3 regions of the Stappia sp. TSB10GB4 genome follow, and region 2 is predicted to be linked to each of the others. Evidence: predicted binding sites of a transcription regulator. Region 2 holds the regulator's gene; each other region holds the start of a gene.

Region 1 (5,947 bases), on a different contig from region 2:
GGTCGGCGAGGCGCTCGAGAATGTCGATGCGCACGGCGCGGGGTCCGCAGACGCGGAAGCCGACGACCTTGTACAGAGCCTTCGAGATCTGTGGGTCGACGGTAATCGACGTGCGGCCCGAGGCCGAGAGCTGAGGCAGTTCGGCAAGACCCGGCATGTCGGGCTCGCCATGTTTCAACGCCCAAAGCTGGGCAATCAGCCGGCTCGGGGCCGGCTTCAGCAGGGCTGGCACGAAAATATGATAGGCGCCGAAGCGCACACCGAGGCGGCGCAGGCCCGCGCGCATGGACTGGTCGAGCTGGCGGACGTCTTCGGCGATCTCCGAGCGGTCGAGAATGCCGAGCGCTTCGACGAGGCGGAAGGCGATGCCGCGGCCGAGACCCTCCAGGCCCTCGCCGATCTCGAGATCGCGCAAGGGCTTGAGCACCGTGTCGATATGCGCACGCAGCCACAGGACGAGGCGTGCCTCGACCTTGTCGCGGTCGGCCGCCTCCAGGGTCTCCTCGCACAGGACGATCAGGCCCGGGGTGAGCACCGTTTCGCCGGAGATGACCCGGGCGACGATCTCGCCCTGCCAGCGCAGGATGCCATCGGAGGCGAGCGCGAAATCCTCGTTGGCGCCGCGCGACAGGCGGTCGGCGCGCTGGGTGAGTTCGCTGGCCAGCGCCTTCTGGGCCGCAGCGCGCAGCGCCTTGACGTCCGGCCCATCGGCGGAGGGGTCTGGCGCAAAGCGGAAGCCCTGCAGTTGTCCGACGTGCTGTCCCTCGACAAGCACATCCCCTGCCGATGTAATTTCCGCTTCAAGCATGGCGTTCTCTCTCAGCCGTCGCATCAATACGCTCGTCCGCCGATCGACGAAGCGCTGGGTAAGCCTCTCGTGCAAGGCGTCGGACAGACGGTCTTCTACGCCGCGCGTCACGCCTTGCCAATGGGCGGGATCCGCAAGCCAGTCACCACGGTTGGCGACAAAGGTCCAGGTGCGGATGTGGGCAATGCGGTTTGCCAGCGTGTCGATGTCGCCGTCGACGCGATCGGCGAAGGCGACCTGGCGGGCGAACCAGTCGTCGGGAACCACCCCGTCGCGGGTCAGATGGGCATAGAGCCCGGCGATCAGGTCGGCGTGGTTGGCCGGCGCGATCTTGCGGTAATCCGGCACCTGGCACACGTCCCAGAGCAGGCGCACCCGCTCCGGCGACGAGGCGACACGGCGGATCGCCTCGTCGCGCAGGGCATGATCGAAGGCGGTCTCGTCGGCCGAGGGCGGCGCGCGGGTCAGACCCTGCTCCCGCGGTGGCTCGTCGAGCGTGCGGCGCAGGCTTTCGACGCTGTCGTAGTCGAGCGCGCGATTGCGCCACTGAAAGACCTTGAGGGCGTCGAAACGGTGGCTCTCGAGGGCTGCGACCAGTTCCTCGTCGAAGGGATCGACCCGGCCGGTGACGCCGAAGGTGCCGTCACGGGTGTGACGGCCGGCGCGGCCGCCGATCTGGCCCATCTCGGCAGGTGTCAGCATCCGGTACTGGTAGCCGTCGAACTTGCGGATGCCGGCGAAGGCGATGTGATCGACATCGAGATTGAGGCCCATGCCGATCGCGTCGGTGGCGATCAGGTGCTGCACGTCGCCGTTCTGGAACAGCTCCACCTGAGCGTTGCGGGTGCGCGGGCTGAGCGAGCCGAGCACCACGGCCGCGCCGCCGTGCTGGCGACGAATCAGCTCGGCGATCGCGTAGACCTCGGAGGAGGAGAACGCGACCGCGGCGGAGCGTGGCGGCAGGCGGGTGATCTTCTTCTGGCCCGAATAGGCCAGCACCGACATGCGCGGCCGGGTGATGACGTTCAGGCCGGGCAGCAAACGCTCCAGCAACGGGCGCGCCGTGGCCGACCCGAGCAGCAAAGTCTCCAGCGTGCCGCGCATGTTGAGGATGCGGTCGGTGAAGACGTGGCCCCGCTCGAGATCCCCTGCGAGCTGCACCTCGTCGATGGCGACGAAGTCGGCGACAAGATCGAGCGGCATTGCTTCCACGGTCGATACCCAGTAGCGGGTCCCGGCGGGGATGATCTTCTCCTCGCCGGTGACCAGAGCCACCTTGTCCTCGCCGACCCTTTGAGCGATGCGGCCATAGACCTCGCGCGCCAGCAGGCGCAGCGGCAGGCCGATGATGCCGGTCTCGCGGGCGATCATCCGTTCGATGGCGAGATGGGTCTTGCCGGTGTTGGTGGGGCCGAGGACGGCGGTCACGGTACGCGCGCGGGCGACCGGCGGCAGCGTTGTCCATGTGGGGCCTGTGGTGCCCCCGGCCGAAGACGGCCTCGATTGTCCGGAATGAAGCATTGGCTGGAGCTGTGCTGTGCGATCCGTGCCACGGCGGAGCCCGCCACGATCCGTTGCGAAATAGAACCGCGCGACGGGATGGCGCCGGGGTCCGGATAGGTTTGTCGGCGGAAGCGTCAGGCGACCGCAAACCCGTTGGCTCGACAGGTAGCACAGACGGTCGCGGGCTGTCGCCTGCTGTTTTCCACAAGCGGGGAGGGGCGACGACCGCCGGGCGGGACGCCCCGCTTCGGTCCGTTCCGGCAGCGCGAAAACCGACCTGCGTCAGGGTGAACAGAACGAGTCCGGAACAAAGCCGGACCGAATCGATGACTCGCACGGATTCAGGTTTCGTTCTCTACGACATGTTGTGGAGGCAGAGGATCACGGGGCGAAATCGTGAATCTGCTCAAGGATTTGAGTCGACCGATTCGGATCCGGTCGAATTTCTTGGCGCTGCGAAACAGATTTCCATCCCGTTAACCAGCTCGATAAAATTCGAACTGCAAAATTCACGTTTGTCGAAACCGCGAACGAAGCCTGTCCGAATCGCTGACAGACAGTTGTTCCTGATATGTTCATTCGATATGTTGTGCCCGGCCGAAGCGGGCATAGCGGATGATGAGGGCGGGGTCGCGGGCGGTCGGCGGGTCTCGCGAAACGGGTTTACCCGATCGTTTCATTCCGGGACGATTTGCCGGCAGACATTTGCGGGGCCTATCGGTCCTCTCGTGCCTGCCATCTTCCCTTGTTGCGGTGCAACAGCTAGAACGCGGTGACGCTAAGGCACTGGCGCCCTCTTGCGGGGTGCTTGTCAGGAGGAGGGGCTGACTTGGCAATTCGGAAGATTCTCGTCGCCAACCGTTCGGAGATCGCAATCCGCATCTTCCGCGCGGCCACCGAACTCGGCATGCGCACCGTGGCTGTCTATGCGGAGCAGGACAAGCTGGCGCTGCACCGGTTCAAGGCCGACGAAGCCTATCAGATCGGCCGAGGCGCGCATCTGGCGGAGCCGCTCGGACCGATCGAGGCCTATCTGTCGATCCCCGAGATCCTGAGAGTGGCGAAGGCGGCGGGCGTCGACGCGATCCATCCCGGCTACGGGTTCCTGTCGGAAAGCCCCGAATTCGCGGAAGCCTGCGCGGCGGCGGGCATCGTCTTCATCGGTCCTTCGCCGGAGACCATGCGCCGGCTCGGCAACAAGGTGGCGGCTCGCAATTTGGCCGTGGAAGCAGGTGTTCCGGTGATGCCGGCGACCGATCCGCTGCCCGACGACATGGACGAGATCCGCAGGCTCGCCGCGGAGATCGGCTATCCGGTGATGCTCAAGGCGTCCTGGGGCGGGGGCGGGCGCGGCATGCGCGTCATCCGCGACGAGGAAGCGCTGTTGCGCGATGTGGCGGCGGCCAAGCGCGAGGCCAAGGCAGCCTTTGGCAAGGACGAGATCTATCTGGAGAAGCTGGTCGAGCGGGCGCGGCACGTGGAAGTGCAGATTCTCGGCGATGGGCATGGCAACCTGGTGCATCTGTTCGAGCGCGACTGCTCGATCCAGCGCCGCCACCAGAAGGTCGTCGAGCGAGCGCCTGCTCCCTATCTCGGCGCCGACCAGCGCGCGGAACTATGCGAGTACGGCCTCAGGATCGGCCGCGCCGCGGACTATCGTGGCGCGGGAACCGTCGAGTTCCTGATGGATGCGGACAGCGGTCGCTTCTACTTCATCGAGGTCAACCCGCGCGTCCAGGTCGAGCATACGGTGACGGAGGAGGTCACCGGCATCGACATCGTCAAGGCGCAGATCCGCATCGCCGCCGGTGCGATGATCGGCGAGCCGGCCTCCGGCGTGCCGGCGCAGGAGGCGATCCGGCTGAACGGCCATGCCCTGCAATGCCGCATCACCACCGAGGATCCCGAGCAGAACTTCATTCCCGATTATGGCCGGATCACCGCCTATCGCGGCGCCACCGGATTCGGCATCCGGCTCGATGGCGGCACGGCCTATTCAGGCGCGGTGATCACCCGCTACTATGACCCGCTGCTGGAGAAGGTGACGGCCTGGGCGCCGACGGCGGAAGAAGCGGCGCAGCGCATGGACCGGGCCTTGCGCGAGTTCCGCATCCGCGGCGTTGCCACCAACCTGGTGTTCCTGGAGAATGTCATCGGCCACCCGGATTTCCGGGCCAACGCCTACACGACCCGCTTCATCGACGAGACGCCGGCGCTGTTCCGCCAGGTCACCCGGCGCGACCGGGCGACCAAGCTGCTGACCTATATCGCCGACGTCACCGTCAACGGCCATCCGGAGACCCGAAACCGGCCGCGCCCGTCCGGCGATGCGCCCGCACCGGTCGCCCCGCTCTATAACGGCGAGATCCGCATGGGGACGCGGCAGCTTCTCGACGACCTGGGGCCGGAGGGCTTCGCCGACTGGATGAAGGCGGAGCGGCGGGCATTGATCACCGACACGACCATGCGCGATGCCCACCAGTCGCTGCTGGCGACGCGGATGCGCAGCTTCGACATCGTCGCGGTGGCCGATGCCTATGCCCGCGGCCTGCCGCAGTTGTTCTCGCTGGAATGCTGGGGCGGCGCCACATTCGACGTCGCCATGCGCTTCCTGACGGAAGATCCCTGGGAGCGGCTGCGGGCGGTACGTCAGCGCGTTCCCAACATTCTGCTGCAGATGCTGCTGCGCGGGGCCAACGGCGTCGGCTACGCCAATTATCCCGACAATGTGGTTCGCGACTTCGTTGCCCGCGCGGCGGAAACCGGCATCGACCTGTTCCGCGTCTTCGACTGCCTCAACTGGGTCGAGAACATGCGTGTCTCGCTCGATGCGGTGATCGAGGCGGAGAAGCTGTGCGAGGGCACGATCTGCTACACCGGCGACCTGCTGGATGCGGCGCGGCCGAAATACGACCTTGCCTACTACGTCAAGCTGGCGAAGGAGTTGGAGCGTGCCGGCTGCCATATCCTGGGCGTCAAGGACATGGCCGGGCTGATGAAGCCGGAGGCGGCGCGGCGACTGTTCGCTGCGCTGAAGCAGGAAGTCGGCCTGCCGATCCACTTTCACACCCACGACACCTCCGGCATTTCCGCCGCCACCGTGCTGGCCGCGGTCGAGGCGGGCGTTGACGCGGTCGATGCCGCGATGGACGCCTTTTCCGGGCTGACCTCGCAGCCGGCGCTGGGCTCGCTGGTCGCGGCCCTGCGCGACGGGCCGCGCGACACCGGGCTCGACGCGAAGGCGATTCGCGAGATCTCCTTCTACTGGGAGGCGGTGCGGGCCCAGTACCGCGCTTTCGAGAGCGATCTCAAGGCGCCGGCCTCCGAGGTCTATCTGCACGAGATGCCTGGCGGCCAGTTCACCAACCTGAAGGAACAGGCCCGCTCGCTCGGCCTCGAGACCCGCTGGCACGAGGTGGCGCAGGCCTATCACGACGTCAACATGATGTTTGGCGACATTGTCAAGGTGACCCCCTCGTCCAAGGTGGTCGGCGACATGGCGCTGATGATGGTGGCGCAGGGACTGACGGTCGCCGACGTGCTGTCGCCGACCAAGGAGGTCGCCTTTCCCGAAAGCGTCGTGCAGATGATGCGCGGCGATCTCGGCCAGTCTCCCGGCGGGTGGCCGACGGACAT
Region 2 (5,947 bases):
GCCGGCGCTCGCCCGCGCCTATCAGGCCGGCGGGGCGGCGTGCCTTTCCGTGCTGACCGACACCCCGTCCTTCCAGGGCGCGCCGGAGTTCCTGGTCGCGGCCCGCGCCGCCACGGCGCTGCCGGCCCTGCGCAAGGATTTCCTCTACGATACCTATCAGGTGTTCGAGGCCCGCGCCTGGGGCGCCGACTGCATCCTGATCATCATGGCCGCCGTCGACGACGCGCTCGCCGCCGACCTTGAGGCCACCGCCCTCGGCCTCGGCATGGATGTGCTCATCGAGGTGCATGACGCGGCCGAGCTGGAGCGCGCGCTGCGCCTTACCTCACCGATGATCGGTATCAACAACCGCAACCTGAAGACCTTCGAGACGCGGCTGGAGACCAGCGAGGCACTGGCCGGGATGATCCCGGACGACCGTCTCGTCGTCGGCGAATCGGGCCTCTTCACCCCGCAGGACCTTGCGCGGATGGAGCGCTGCGGCATCACCACCTTCCTGATCGGCGAAAGCCTGATGCGCCAGGACGATGTCGCCGGCGCGACCCGCGCGCTGCTGGCGCGGCCCGGCCTTGCGGCGGAGTAGGCCATGGCCGACAACCCTTCTGGCGACCCTTCCGGAGACGCTTCCCCGCGCTTGACCCATCTGGACGAGAGCGGCGCGGCCAACATGGTCGACGTCTCGGCCAAGGACGTGACCTCCCGCGAGGCGCGGGCCGAGGGCCATGTGCGCATGAAGCCGGAGACGCTGGCGCTGATCCTCTCCGGCTCGGCGAAGAAGGGCGACGTCATCGCCACCGCCCGCATCGCCGGCATCATGGCCGCCAAGCGCACCCACGAACTGGTGCCGCTCTGCCATCCCTTGCTGCTGTCCAAGGTCGCCGTCGACATCGTGCCGGACGAGGCGCTTCCGGGCCTGCGCGTCACCGCGATGGCCCGCGTTTCGGGCCAGACCGGCGTCGAGATGGAGGCGCTGACCGCCTGTTCGCTCGCGTGTCTGACGATCTACGACATGGCCAAGGCCGTCGACCGGGGCATGACCATCGGCGGCATCCGCGTTGTCGCCAAGTCCGGCGGCAAGTCCGGCGACTGGACGGCAGCGAGCGAGACGCAACCAGGCTGATATGAGGCCCGGCTAGAATGGGGCATGGCTGACATGGCGCTGATCTCGGTCGACGAGGCCCTGTCGCGGTTACTCGCCGACGTCAAACCGCTCGGAGCAGAGACCGTGCCGCTTGCGCGGGCCAACGGCCGCGTGCTCACCGCCGACCTTGCCGCGACCCGCACCCAGCCGCCCTTTCCCGCCTCCGCCATGGACGGCTACGCGGTGCGCGCGGCCGACATCGCCGCCGTTCCGGCGACGCTCAGGCTGATCGGCGAGGCCCCGGCGGGGCGCGCCTTTGCGGGTGCCATCGGGCCGGGCGAGACGGTGCGCATCTTCACCGGCGCGCCGCTTCCCGAAGGCAGCGACACGGTGCTGATCCAGGAGAACACGAATCGCGCCGGCGACACCGTCACGGCGCTGGAAAGCGCGCCGCTCGGCCGTTTCGTGCGCCCCGCCGGGCTCGATTTCACCAAGGGCGAGGTGCTGCTCGCCGCCGGAACGCGGCTCGACTATCGGCGCCTGGCGCTGGCCGCGGCGATGAACCATCCCGCTCTGGAGCTGCGCCGCCGGCCGAAGGTCGCGATCCTCGCCACCGGCGACGAACTGGTCGAGCCGGGCGAGCAGCCGGGGCCGGACCAGATCATCGCCTCCAACCATGCCGGCATTGCCGCGCTCGTCGAGGATTGCGGCGGCGAGCCGCTGCAGCTCGGCATCGCCGCCGACCGGCGCGAGCACATCGCCGGCAAGATCGCCGAGGCGCGCGCGGCCCGGGCCGACATTCTCGTCACCCTCGGCGGGGCCTCCGTCGGCGACCACGACCTGGTGCAGGAGGTCCTCGCCGCCGCCGGCATGGACCTCGGCTTCTGGCGCATCGCCATGCGGCCGGGCAAGCCGCTGATGGCCGGCCGGATCGAGGACATGCGCGTGCTCGGCCTGCCCGGCAATCCCGTCTCCAGCCTCGTCTGCGGCGTTCTCTTCCTGCGGCCGCTGATCGAGGCCCTGCTCGGCCGCCCGCCGCGCCGGCGCGACGCCGAGCTGCTGCCGCTGGCCGCCGATATCGGCGGCAACGACCAGCGCGAGGACTATCTGAGGGCCTGCATCCTGCGCGCGGACGACGGCGCGGAGCGCGTCGCCCCGTTCGAACGGCAGGATTCCTCGATGCTGGCAACGCTCGCCCGCGCCGATGCGCTGGTGGTGCGCCCGCCCCACGCCGCCCCCGCGCCCGCCGGCACGCCGGTGCCGGTTCTGCGCCTGCCGCAGGGCTGACGCGGCCGACACGGCGCCCGAACCTGGCCCGAGCCGATCTCGTAAACCATTGAAAAGAGTAGGGTTTCCTGCGCGCCTGCGCCGCATCGAGGGTGAGGTTCGCGCCGGTCGTCTCTCGCCGGACGCAGGACATCTCGACCTGGCGCGGCCTTGGCGGGCGGAATCGCTTGTGGAACAAGGCGGGAACGGTTAGACTGCGTTCATGATTTGTACATGGGCTTGAGTCGCGATGGGCGGCTCCCTTGGTGGTGCTCCATGCCCTTGCACGGCCACCAATAAGGGGTGCGCCCGACGATGGCGGCGGAAACGCTCGCTCCGACGGCATGATCCGAAGGCGCGAGCCGACGGCGCTCGACCACACGACGCAGGACGTCATGGGTTTTGGAACTTGGCGGCGCTTGCGCCGAGACGTCTGAACCGGAACGGGGGGACCCACGCGCATGTTGACGCGCAAGCAGCACGAATTGCTCCTGTTCATCCATGAGCGGCTGAAGGAGACCGGCGTTCCGCCCTCCTTCGACGAGATGAAGGACGCGCTCGACCTGCGCTCCAAGTCGGGCATCCACCGGCTGATCACGGCGCTGGAGGAGCGCGGCTTCATCCGCCGCCTGCCGAACCGCGCCAGGGCGCTGGAGATCATCAAGCTGCCCGAATCCGTCTCCCCCGGCCTTGCCTCGGCGCGCGGCCAGGGCTTCTCACCCTCCGTCATCGAGGGCTCGCGCGGCAAGCTGCCGCCGGTCGAGGCCGCCCCCGCGCCGCCGATGCCGGCCAATGACAGCGTCGAGATCCCGGTGATGGGCCGCATCGCCGCCGGCGTGCCGATCGAGGCGATCCAGACGCACAGCCACACCATCGCCATGCCGGCCGACCTGCTCGGCACTGGCGATCACTATGCGCTGGAAGTGCGCGGCGATTCGATGATCGAGGCCGGCATTCTCGACGGCGACACGGTGGTGATCCGCCGCTCCGACAGCGCCGACAGCGGCGACATCGTCGTCGCCCTGATCGACGACGAGGAGGCGACCTTGAAGCGCCTGCGCAAGAAGGGCGCCTCCGTGGCGCTGGAGGCGGCCAATCCGGCCTATGAGACCCGCATTTTCGGGCCCGGACGGGTGCGCATCCAGGGCAAGCTGGTGTCGCTGTTCCGCCGCTACTGAGGGCGGACCCAGGGTGGGCGGGCCACGGCTGAACGGGCCGAGGCTGGGGCCCACGTTGAGAGAGCCCTTCGGCGCCGGGTCGGCGTGCGCGTTGCGGAGGCGGATCATCGCCCGTTGGGCGTGAGTCCGGCGGCAGTTGGGCGGCAGTTGGGCGTCATTTCGGCGTCCAGGGCCGGCGTTGGCCGTAGCTCGGACGCAGCGTGATCTCGAGGTCAGCGGCGACGTCGACGGGAGACCCCCGGTGGTCCGGAGAAGCCGGGATCGAGACGGGAATCGAGGTCGGGACGGAAACTGGGGCTGGGACTTGGACTGGAACTGAAACTGAAACTGGGACCGCCGCTGACGCGAGGCCGGCCCCGGTTGCGGCGCCGGTCGCTCTGGCGGTTGCCGCACGGGCTGGAGCGACACTGCCGGAGGCCGCGGATCCCGCTGCCGCGCCAGTCGAGGTCACTTTCGAGGTCGATCTCGGTGTCGTTGTCGATATCGTTGCCGACGCGCGGGACGGTGGATGCATGCTGAAAGGCGGTGACCGCAGGCTGAAGTAAAGCGCGACGGCGCCCTCCCGGGCAAGCCGTGCCCCGTCGATCACCACCCGCGCCCGGCACCCGGGCGGGGCGTTGAGCGCCGAGACGATGATATCGACCTTGCGGCAGTCCTCCTCGAAGGCGGCGCTGTCCCGCACCAGCGATACCAGCAGCGCCGGCGGACCCTGCGCGGCGGGACTGGGCCTTCCGCCCGCCTCCGTTGGCCCGTCTGCGGGTGCAGGCCGTGCGCCGGGCACCTGTGCGGCGGGCGACGGCTCCGGTTGCCCCTGTGCGTGCGGGCCCTGCAAGGGTGGAGCCTGTCCTGGCCGATCCCGTTTGGGCAGACCCTGCGCGCGCGGGGTCTGTATGGGCGGAGCATGGGCGGGCGGGCCCTGTATGGGCCATCCCTGTATCGGCGGAGCAAGGGCGGCGGGCGGGCCCAGTCCCGGCGGACCATGCGCCCGCAGCAGGCAGGCCATGTCGTCGCAGCGCATGTCCGCGCGCGCGATCCGCCGCTCGCGGTGATGGCGCGCGCCGACCCCTTCCGCCCGCAGCCAGACCTCCGGCAGGAAGCCGCTCGTCCGTCCCGACACCCGCAGCACTCCAGCGGCATCGCGCAGGGCAAGCGTCCCGCCATTCGCCGAGACCAGCATGTCCGGCTGCCGGTGCACCGTATAGAACAGCACGGAAGCGGCGAGCGGGACCAGCGCGGCGCGGCGATAGCCGCGCGGCGCAAGGCAGGCAGTGAGCCCGGCCGCCACCACCGCCAGCGTGCCGGCGAGCGAGGGCGCTCCGATCACCCCGTCCTCCGGCGTCAGCTCCTTCACCCATTGTGCCATGGCGACGACCTGGTCGACGCCGGCCCCCATCGCCAGCAGTGGCAGGAGCTCCAGCCCGAAGGGCAGAAGCAGCAGCGACAGCGCCGCGAAGGGCATCACCACCAGCGTCACCACCGGCATCGCCAGCAGGTTGCCGAGCGGTCCCAGCGGCGCGATCCGGTGGAAGTGATAGGCGCCGATCGCCCCGGTCGCCACACCGGCGATCAGCGAGGTCAGCAGCAGGCCCCAGATCCACCCCATCGCGCCCGCCGTCGCCCGCGGCAGCAGGCCCCGGCGCGGCACCTCGTGCTGCTCGCGCGCCAGCCGCCGCCGGGTCAGCTCCTCATAGGCCGCGACCAGCGCGATGACGGCAGCAAAGGACATCTGGAAGCCGGGATCGAGCAGCGCCTCGGGCATGACCGCGAGGATCACGAAGACGGCGATCGCCACGTTCCTGAGGGTCAAGGCCCGCCGGGCGAAGATCCGCCCCGCCAGGACCAGCGCGATCATCAGAAACGCCCGCTGCGTCGCGATCGAGCCGCCGGAAATCGTCAGATAGAAGGCCGCCGCCAGCAGCGCGGCCAGTGCCGCGACGGCCTCGATCCGGGCGCCGTGGACAAGGCGGGGCGACAGCGCCAGCGCGGCGCGCACGACAAAGAAGACGGAACCGGCGAACAGCGCCATGTGCAGGCCGGAAATCGCCAGGATATGGGCGAGGCCGGCGGTCCTCAGCGCCTCCGTCACCGGCTCGGGGATCAGCGAGCGGTCGCCCGTGATCAGCGCGATGGCGAGCGCCGCCGCCGGCGTCTCGCCGAGCGCGGCGAGGATGCGCGCGGCAATCGCCTGGCGCAGGCCGGCGACCTCGGCCTTCGCCCGCAAGGCGAGCGGCGCCGGTCCCAGATCGATGCGGCGCGGCGCGCCGAAGGCAAAGCCGCTGGCGCCGATCCCGTCGAAAAACGCCCGGAAGGCGAAATCATAGCCGCCGGGCATCACCGCCGGCGCCGGCGGCGCCAGCCTTGCGCGCAGCGTCACCGCCTCGCCCACCCGCGGCAGGTCGGGCGGCGCGGCGCCGCGCAGCGA
Region 3 (5,947 bases), on a different contig from region 2:
CGATGCCGCCGCGCTGGCGGTCGGGGCTGACGGAAACCGGCGCCAGACAGGTGATGGCGAGCCGATGTCCGGCGCCGGCACCGGTGACGCGCGAGAAGGCGACATGGCCGACGATCCGCCCGTCGCGGTCGACCGCCACCTGCTCCAGCACCAGCGCGCCGCAGGAGCGCAGCGCCTCGACCAGCCGCGCCTCGCCCTCTTGGCCGAAGGCGGTGGCGATGACCATGGCGATATCCGCCTCGTCGGCGGGCGTGGCGGGGCGGATCTCGGGTTCAAGCGCGGGATGGGTCATCGTCTGGATCGTCCGTTCGGCGGGGTGGCTACAGCGGCGTACCGGGTGGCTCGGCGCATCATAGCCTGCCGGCAACCCGCTTGGCGACGTGGGGCGGCTTCATCCAAGCCGCGCGCCCGCGCCGAGCTGCGCGCCGCGCTGGAATTCGGCCGCCGGCATCGACTTCTTGCCGGCCCGCTGCAACTGTACCAGCCGCAGCGCGCCGCTGCCGCAGGCGACCAGCAGCTCGTCGCCAGCCGTCAGCAGCGTGCCCGGTGCGCCCGTGGCACCGTCCTCCAGCGAACTGCGCAGCACCTTCACCCGCTCGCTGCGGCCGCCGATCTCCATCTCGCACCAGGCGCCGGGAAAGGGCGAGAGGCCGCGCACATGGTCGTGCACCTCGCGCGCCGGCCGGGTCCAGTCGATGCGGGTCTCGGCCTTGTCGATCTTGCGGGCATAGGTGACGCCCTCCTCTGCCTGGGGCGTCGGCACCAGGGCGCCGCGCGGCAGGGCGGCGAGCGCGCGCACCATCAGGTCGGCGCCCAGCACCGACAGGCGGTCGTGCAGCTCTCCGGCCGTCATCTCCGGCCCGATCACCAGCTTCTCGGCCATATAGACCGGGCCGGTATCGAGCCCGGCTTCCATGCGCATCACCTCGACGCCGGTCTCGGCGTCGCCCGCCATGATCGCCCGGTTGATCGGCGCCGCGCCGCGCCAGCGCGGCAGCAGCGAGGCGTGCAGGTTGAGGCAGCCATGCGCGGGGATGTCGAGCACCGCCTGCGGCAGCAACAGGCCATAGGCGACGACGACGGCCGCGTCCGGCGCCAGTTCGGCAAGCGCCGCCCGCTCCTCCTCGCTTTTCAGCGACGGCGGGCAGCGCACCGGAATGCCCAGCGTCTCGGCCGCCTGATGCACCGCCGACTTGCGTTCCTCCATGCCCCGGCCCGCTTTTCGCGGCGGCTGGGTGTAGCAGGCGACGACATCGTGACCCTGGCCGACGATCTCCATCAAGGTCGGGACGGAAAATTCCGGCGTTCCCATGAAGACGATGCGCAGGCTCATGATTGCTCCTTGGTGGGCGCGCGCGGGCGGGCGCGGAATGCAGGGTCAGGCGAGGCGCCTCATCCAAGACCCGGCAGCAGGGTCTTGAGGCTCGTCACCATCATCTCCATGGCGATGGCGGCGAGGATCATGCCCATCAGCCGGCTCATGATGCTGATCGCGGTGCGGCTCAGAATTCGCGACAGCATTGGTGCGGCGAAGAAAGTGGCAGCGAACACGGCGACCATGGCGGCGAGCGCCGCCACCAGGGCGATCTCCTGGCCCGTCCCGCGCGCCTGTTCGCGGAAGATGATGATGGTCGAGATCGAGCCGGGCCCCAGCAGCATCGGCACGGTCAAGGGGTAGATGCCGGGATTGTCGACGCTCCGGTGATGCTCTTTCTCTTCGTCCGTGCCGGCCTGGGCACTGCTTTCGCCGCCATGCAGCATGGAGAGGGCGATCAGCAGGATCAGCAGCCCGCCGGCGAGGCGGAAGCCGTCGATGATGATGCCGAACAGCGCCAGGATCGCCTCACCGCCGAAGAAGACGATGACCGAGCCGGCAATGAGGCCAAAGGTTGCGGTCAGGGCGACGGCGCGCTGTCCGGCGGCGTCCCGGTCGCTGGTCAGCGCCAGGAACACCGGCAGATTGGCGACCGGGCTCATGATCGCGAAAAGCGCCGCGAAGACCTTGAGGAAGAAGGCGATGTCCATGCGTCCGGCTCCCGGGTCGCAGGTTCGGGGTCGGCCGGCTCAGGCCTTTTCGGACAGGCGGGCCTGCTTCTGGAACTTCTTCACGACGCGGTCGCGCTTCAGCTTCGAGATATGGTCGATGAACAGCACGCCGTTCAGGTGGTCGATCTCGTGCTGCAGGCAGGTGGCGAGCAGGCCGTCGGCCTCGATCTCGCGCGCCGCGCCCTCGCGGTCGAGGAAACGCAGGCCGATCCGCTGCGGCCGCTCCACGTCCTCGTAATATTCGGGGATCGACAGGCAGCCCTCCTGATAGACGGAGTGCTCGTCGGATTCCCAGACGATCTCCGGGTTGATCACCACCATCGGCGCCGGCGTCTCGCCCTCGCGCGCCACGTCCAGCACCAGCATCCGCTTCGGCACGCCGATCTGGATCGCGGCCAGGCCGATGCCCGGCGCGTCGTACATGGTCTCCAGCATGTCGTCGGCCAGTTGCCGCACCGCGTCGTCGACGCTGGCGATCGGCTCGCTGACCAGGCGCAGCTTGGGGGCCGGCAGGATGATGATGTCGCGTTTCGTCATGGTGCTGAAATATGGGAGAAGGCCGGCCGCGTCAACGCGCCGATGCGCCCGGAACGCACGATTCCCGCGGGTTATGGCCGCCGGCGAGGGAGCTGCGGGCTCGCTGTGCGCCCCCGGCACTCCTCTACCTGCTCGCTGCGGCCGCGCGCCGCCCCTTCGCCTGCGCCGTTTCGCTCCCCCGACAAGTGTTCTATCTTTGTTTCCATGGAGGCGATTCTCTTCACCCTGCTCGGCCGGCCGGTGTCGCTCGGCGAGGCGCTTGTCGGTGCCACGCTGCTGCTGCTCGGCGCGGCGCTGCTGACGCTCGTCTCGGTGTCGCGGCAGGCGGGCCGGGCGCGCGATGCCGAATGGCGGGCCGCCGAGCAGGCGCGCGAGCTCGAGGCGCGGATCGCCGCCCTGCTCAAGGTCCAGTCCGAGATGACCGGGCGGATGCAGACCATGGCCGAGGTCTTCGGCTCGCGGCAGGGCGACCTGATGCGCGCGGTCAACGAGCGGCTCGACGGCATGAGCCACAAGCTCGGCCAGTCGATGGCCGAGACGACCCGGCGCACCCATGACGGCCTGCGCCACCTGCACGAGCGGCTGGCGGTGATCGACCGGGCGCAGGCGACGATCCGCGACCTTTCGGGCCAGGTCGGGGCGCTGCAGTCGATCCTCGACAACAAGCAGGCGCGCGGCGCCTTCGGCCAAGGCCGGATGGAGGCGATCGTCCAGGACGCACTGGCGCCGGGCGCCTACTCCTTCCAGGCGACCCTGTCGACGCGGGTGCGGCCGGATTGCCTGATCCATCTGCCGAACGGCGCCCCGCCGCTGGTCATCGACGCCAAGTTTCCGCTTGAGGCCTATAACGAGCTGCGCGAAGCGCAGGGGCCGGAGCCGCTGAAGCAGGCGCGCGCCCGGTTCCGCCGCGACATCGGTAAACACCTTGCCGACATCGCCGAACGCTATCTCATCCCCGGCGAGACCCAGGACACGGCCTTCATGTTCGTGCCCTCCGAGAGCATCTTCGCCGAGATCCACGAGCAGTTCGCCGATCTCGTCCAGAGGGCGCACCGGGTCCGGGTGGTCATCGTCTCGCCCTCGCTGCTGCTGCTGTCGATCCAGGTGGTCCAGTCGGTGCTGCGCGACGCAAGGCTGCGCGAGGAGGCGCACCGCATCCAGGCCGAGGTCGCCCATCTCGTTGCCGATGTCGACCGGCTGGACGAGCGGGTCCGCAAGCTGCAGCAGCATTTCGGCCAGGCCGGCCGCGACATCGAGCAGATCCTGATCTCCACCGACAAGATCGGCAAGCGCGGCCGCAGCATCGGCGATCTCGACCTTGCCCCGCCGCGCGGCGAACAGGTCACCGAAGCGGAGCCCGGCCGTCTCGACCGTTACGCCGCCGACTGACCTTCATGCCCCGGCATTATACGGGAACCCGCACCGTGCGGGGATAACGGTTCCCGCGCACCGGAGGTCGGTGCCGGGGATAGGACGGGGACAAGCCTGCGCGCGTCAGCGGGCCTTGCGGATCGGCGCCGTCTCGCTGTCCGTGTCGGACGACACCCGCACCGTGGTCGCCGTGCCGGCGTAGTTCCGCTCGCTATGGCGGAACGCCTTGTCGGTCAGCACCTGCGGGCACAGGCCCGGCTCCTGGCGAAAGCGGATCCTGACGCGGTAGACGGGCGGCTGCGACGGGTCGAGGCCGCCGAACTCGGCGACCACCTCGTGGCAGGGTGTCGGGGCGGTGACCGTGCCGGTCACATGCAGCGTCGGCGTGCGTCCCGGCCCCGGCATCAGGTTGACCCAGGCGGCCACCTCCTTGACGTCCCCCACATCCATTTGTCCTCTCCCCCGGAAAAGCGCGTTTGCGACAGGAAAATCAATTTCTCGCGAATTTGAGACGGAATTTTGCAAAATTTCTCTCAAAAATTGATTTCATTGCGCACCACACCTGTCAAGCGAATTGCCGCTGCGGCAGAGGAGGACAGCCATCGGCCTTTTTGCGCCAGAGGCTTGGCTTTACGGCACTTTTTTCGTCCCGGGTGCTGCACAGATCGGCGGAAGATGCTCTAAGGAGGGAAATATTCGTTTGGAGGACCCTCATGAGCCTGCTGATCGCCGTCAAGGGCTGGAACCCCGCCGCCTGGGCCGCGCGCCTTGGCAAGCACCTGCCGGAGCACGAGGTCCGGTCCTGGCCCGACGCCATCGGCGACCCCGCCGCGATCCGCTACGCGCTGGCCTGGAAGGCCCCGGCGGAGGCCCTCGCCGCCTGCCCGAATCTTCAAGTGATCTTTTCGCTCGGCGCCGGCGTCGACCACCTGCTGGCCCAGCCCGGCCTGCCGGACGTGCCGGTGGTGCGCGTGGTCGATCCGGACCTGACCGCGCGCATGACCGAATGGGTGGTGCTGCAGGTGCTGCTGCACCATCGCCAGCATCTCGCCTACGCCGCGCAGCAGCGCGAGGGCGTCTGGCGCGACCTGGAACAGCCGGCGGCGCGGCATGTGCGCGTCGGCCTTCTGGGGCTCGGCGTGCTCGGTGCGGATGCCGCCAAGGCCTTGGCAAGATTGGGGTTTGACGTCGCGGGCTGGGCGCGCGGGCCCAAGCGGATCGACGGTGTCGCCTGCTATGCCGGCGAGGGCGAGCTCGACGCCTTCCTCGCCCGCACCGACATTCTGGTGAACCTGCTGCCCTTGACGCCGGAGACGCATGGCCTCGTCGATTACGGCCTCGTCTCGCGGCTGGCACGCGACGGCGCGCTTGGCGGACCGGTCTTCATCAATGCCGGGCGCGGCGGCAGCCAGGTCGAGGCGGATCTCGTCCGCGCGCTCACCGACGGCACGTTGACGGCGGCAAGCCTCGATGTGTTCGAGACCGAGCCGCTGCCCGCAAGCAGCCCGCTCTGGGCGCTGGAGAATGTGGTGATCACGCCGCATGTCGCCGCCGAAAGCGATCCGGAGGCGATCTCCGCCTATGTGGCCGAGCAGATCCGCGCCTATGAGGCGGGCGGCGAACTTCGGAATCTTGTAGACAAAGCAACAGGTTACTGAAAGGCCCAGCCGGTCAGCAGTGGAAGCGGCGGGCGCGCTGGAACCACAGGTCGATGATCTCGCGCACCACCCGCTTCATTTCGCGCGGCAGCGTCGGCTTCTCGTACACGACGTCGAACCAGTCGTTGTCGCTGGCCGGTGACGGCGCTGCGGCGCCGGTCAGCCCGACCAGCGGCAGCGTGCTGCTGTCGTAGCGCTGGCGCAGGCGCCGAGCGAGATCGCCGGCGCCGGTGCCCGGCAGATCGAGCGAGGCGACCACACAGTCGAAGGGCGGGCCGGCGGCCGCGTCCGGGGTCGACAGCAGCTCCAGCGCCGTCTCCACCGAGCCGACCCGG

What was found. The regulator LexA, encoded in region 2, represses DNA repair genes until DNA is damaged. The targets are predictions, from matches to a motif close to TGTTCNNNNTGTGTTCNG.
Region 1: TSB10GB4_RS02540 (helicase-related protein) is a predicted target of LexA. The motif match lies at 2,604-2,621, and genes of this name have one in related genera.
Region 3: TSB10GB4_RS12990 (DNA recombination protein RmuC) is a predicted target of LexA. The motif match lies at 2,770-2,787, and genes of this name have one in related genera.

Annotation. Positions count from the first base shown of each region.
Region 1 is NZ_FYAV01000025.1:8,313-14,259, forward strand. Features, by position in the region: gene TSB10GB4_RS02540 (helicase-related protein) at 1-2,329, opposite strand, end outside; gene pyc (pyruvate carboxylase) at 3,141-5,947, shown strand, end outside.
Region 2 is NZ_FYAV01000037.1:20,589-26,535, reverse strand. Features, by position in the region: gene trpC (indole-3-glycerol phosphate synthase TrpC) at 1-583, shown strand, start outside; gene moaC (cyclic pyranopterin monophosphate synthase MoaC) at 587-1,120, shown strand; gene glp (gephyrin-like molybdotransferase Glp) at 1,154-2,368, shown strand; gene lexA (transcriptional repressor LexA) at 2,809-3,525, shown strand; gene TSB10GB4_RS07090 (ComEC/Rec2 family competence protein) at 3,680-5,947, opposite strand, start outside.
Region 3 is NZ_FYAV01000051.1:55,405-61,351, reverse strand. Features, by position in the region: gene TSB10GB4_RS13010 (GNAT family N-acetyltransferase) at 1-292, opposite strand, end outside; gene fmt (methionyl-tRNA formyltransferase) at 392-1,327, opposite strand; gene TSB10GB4_RS13000 (MarC family protein) at 1,393-2,025, opposite strand; gene def (peptide deformylase) at 2,065-2,583, opposite strand; gene TSB10GB4_RS12990 (DNA recombination protein RmuC) at 2,788-3,972, shown strand; gene TSB10GB4_RS12985 (hypothetical protein) at 4,078-4,404, opposite strand; gene TSB10GB4_RS12980 (glyoxylate/hydroxypyruvate reductase A) at 4,668-5,612, shown strand; gene TSB10GB4_RS12975 (hypothetical protein) at 5,626-5,947, opposite strand, start outside.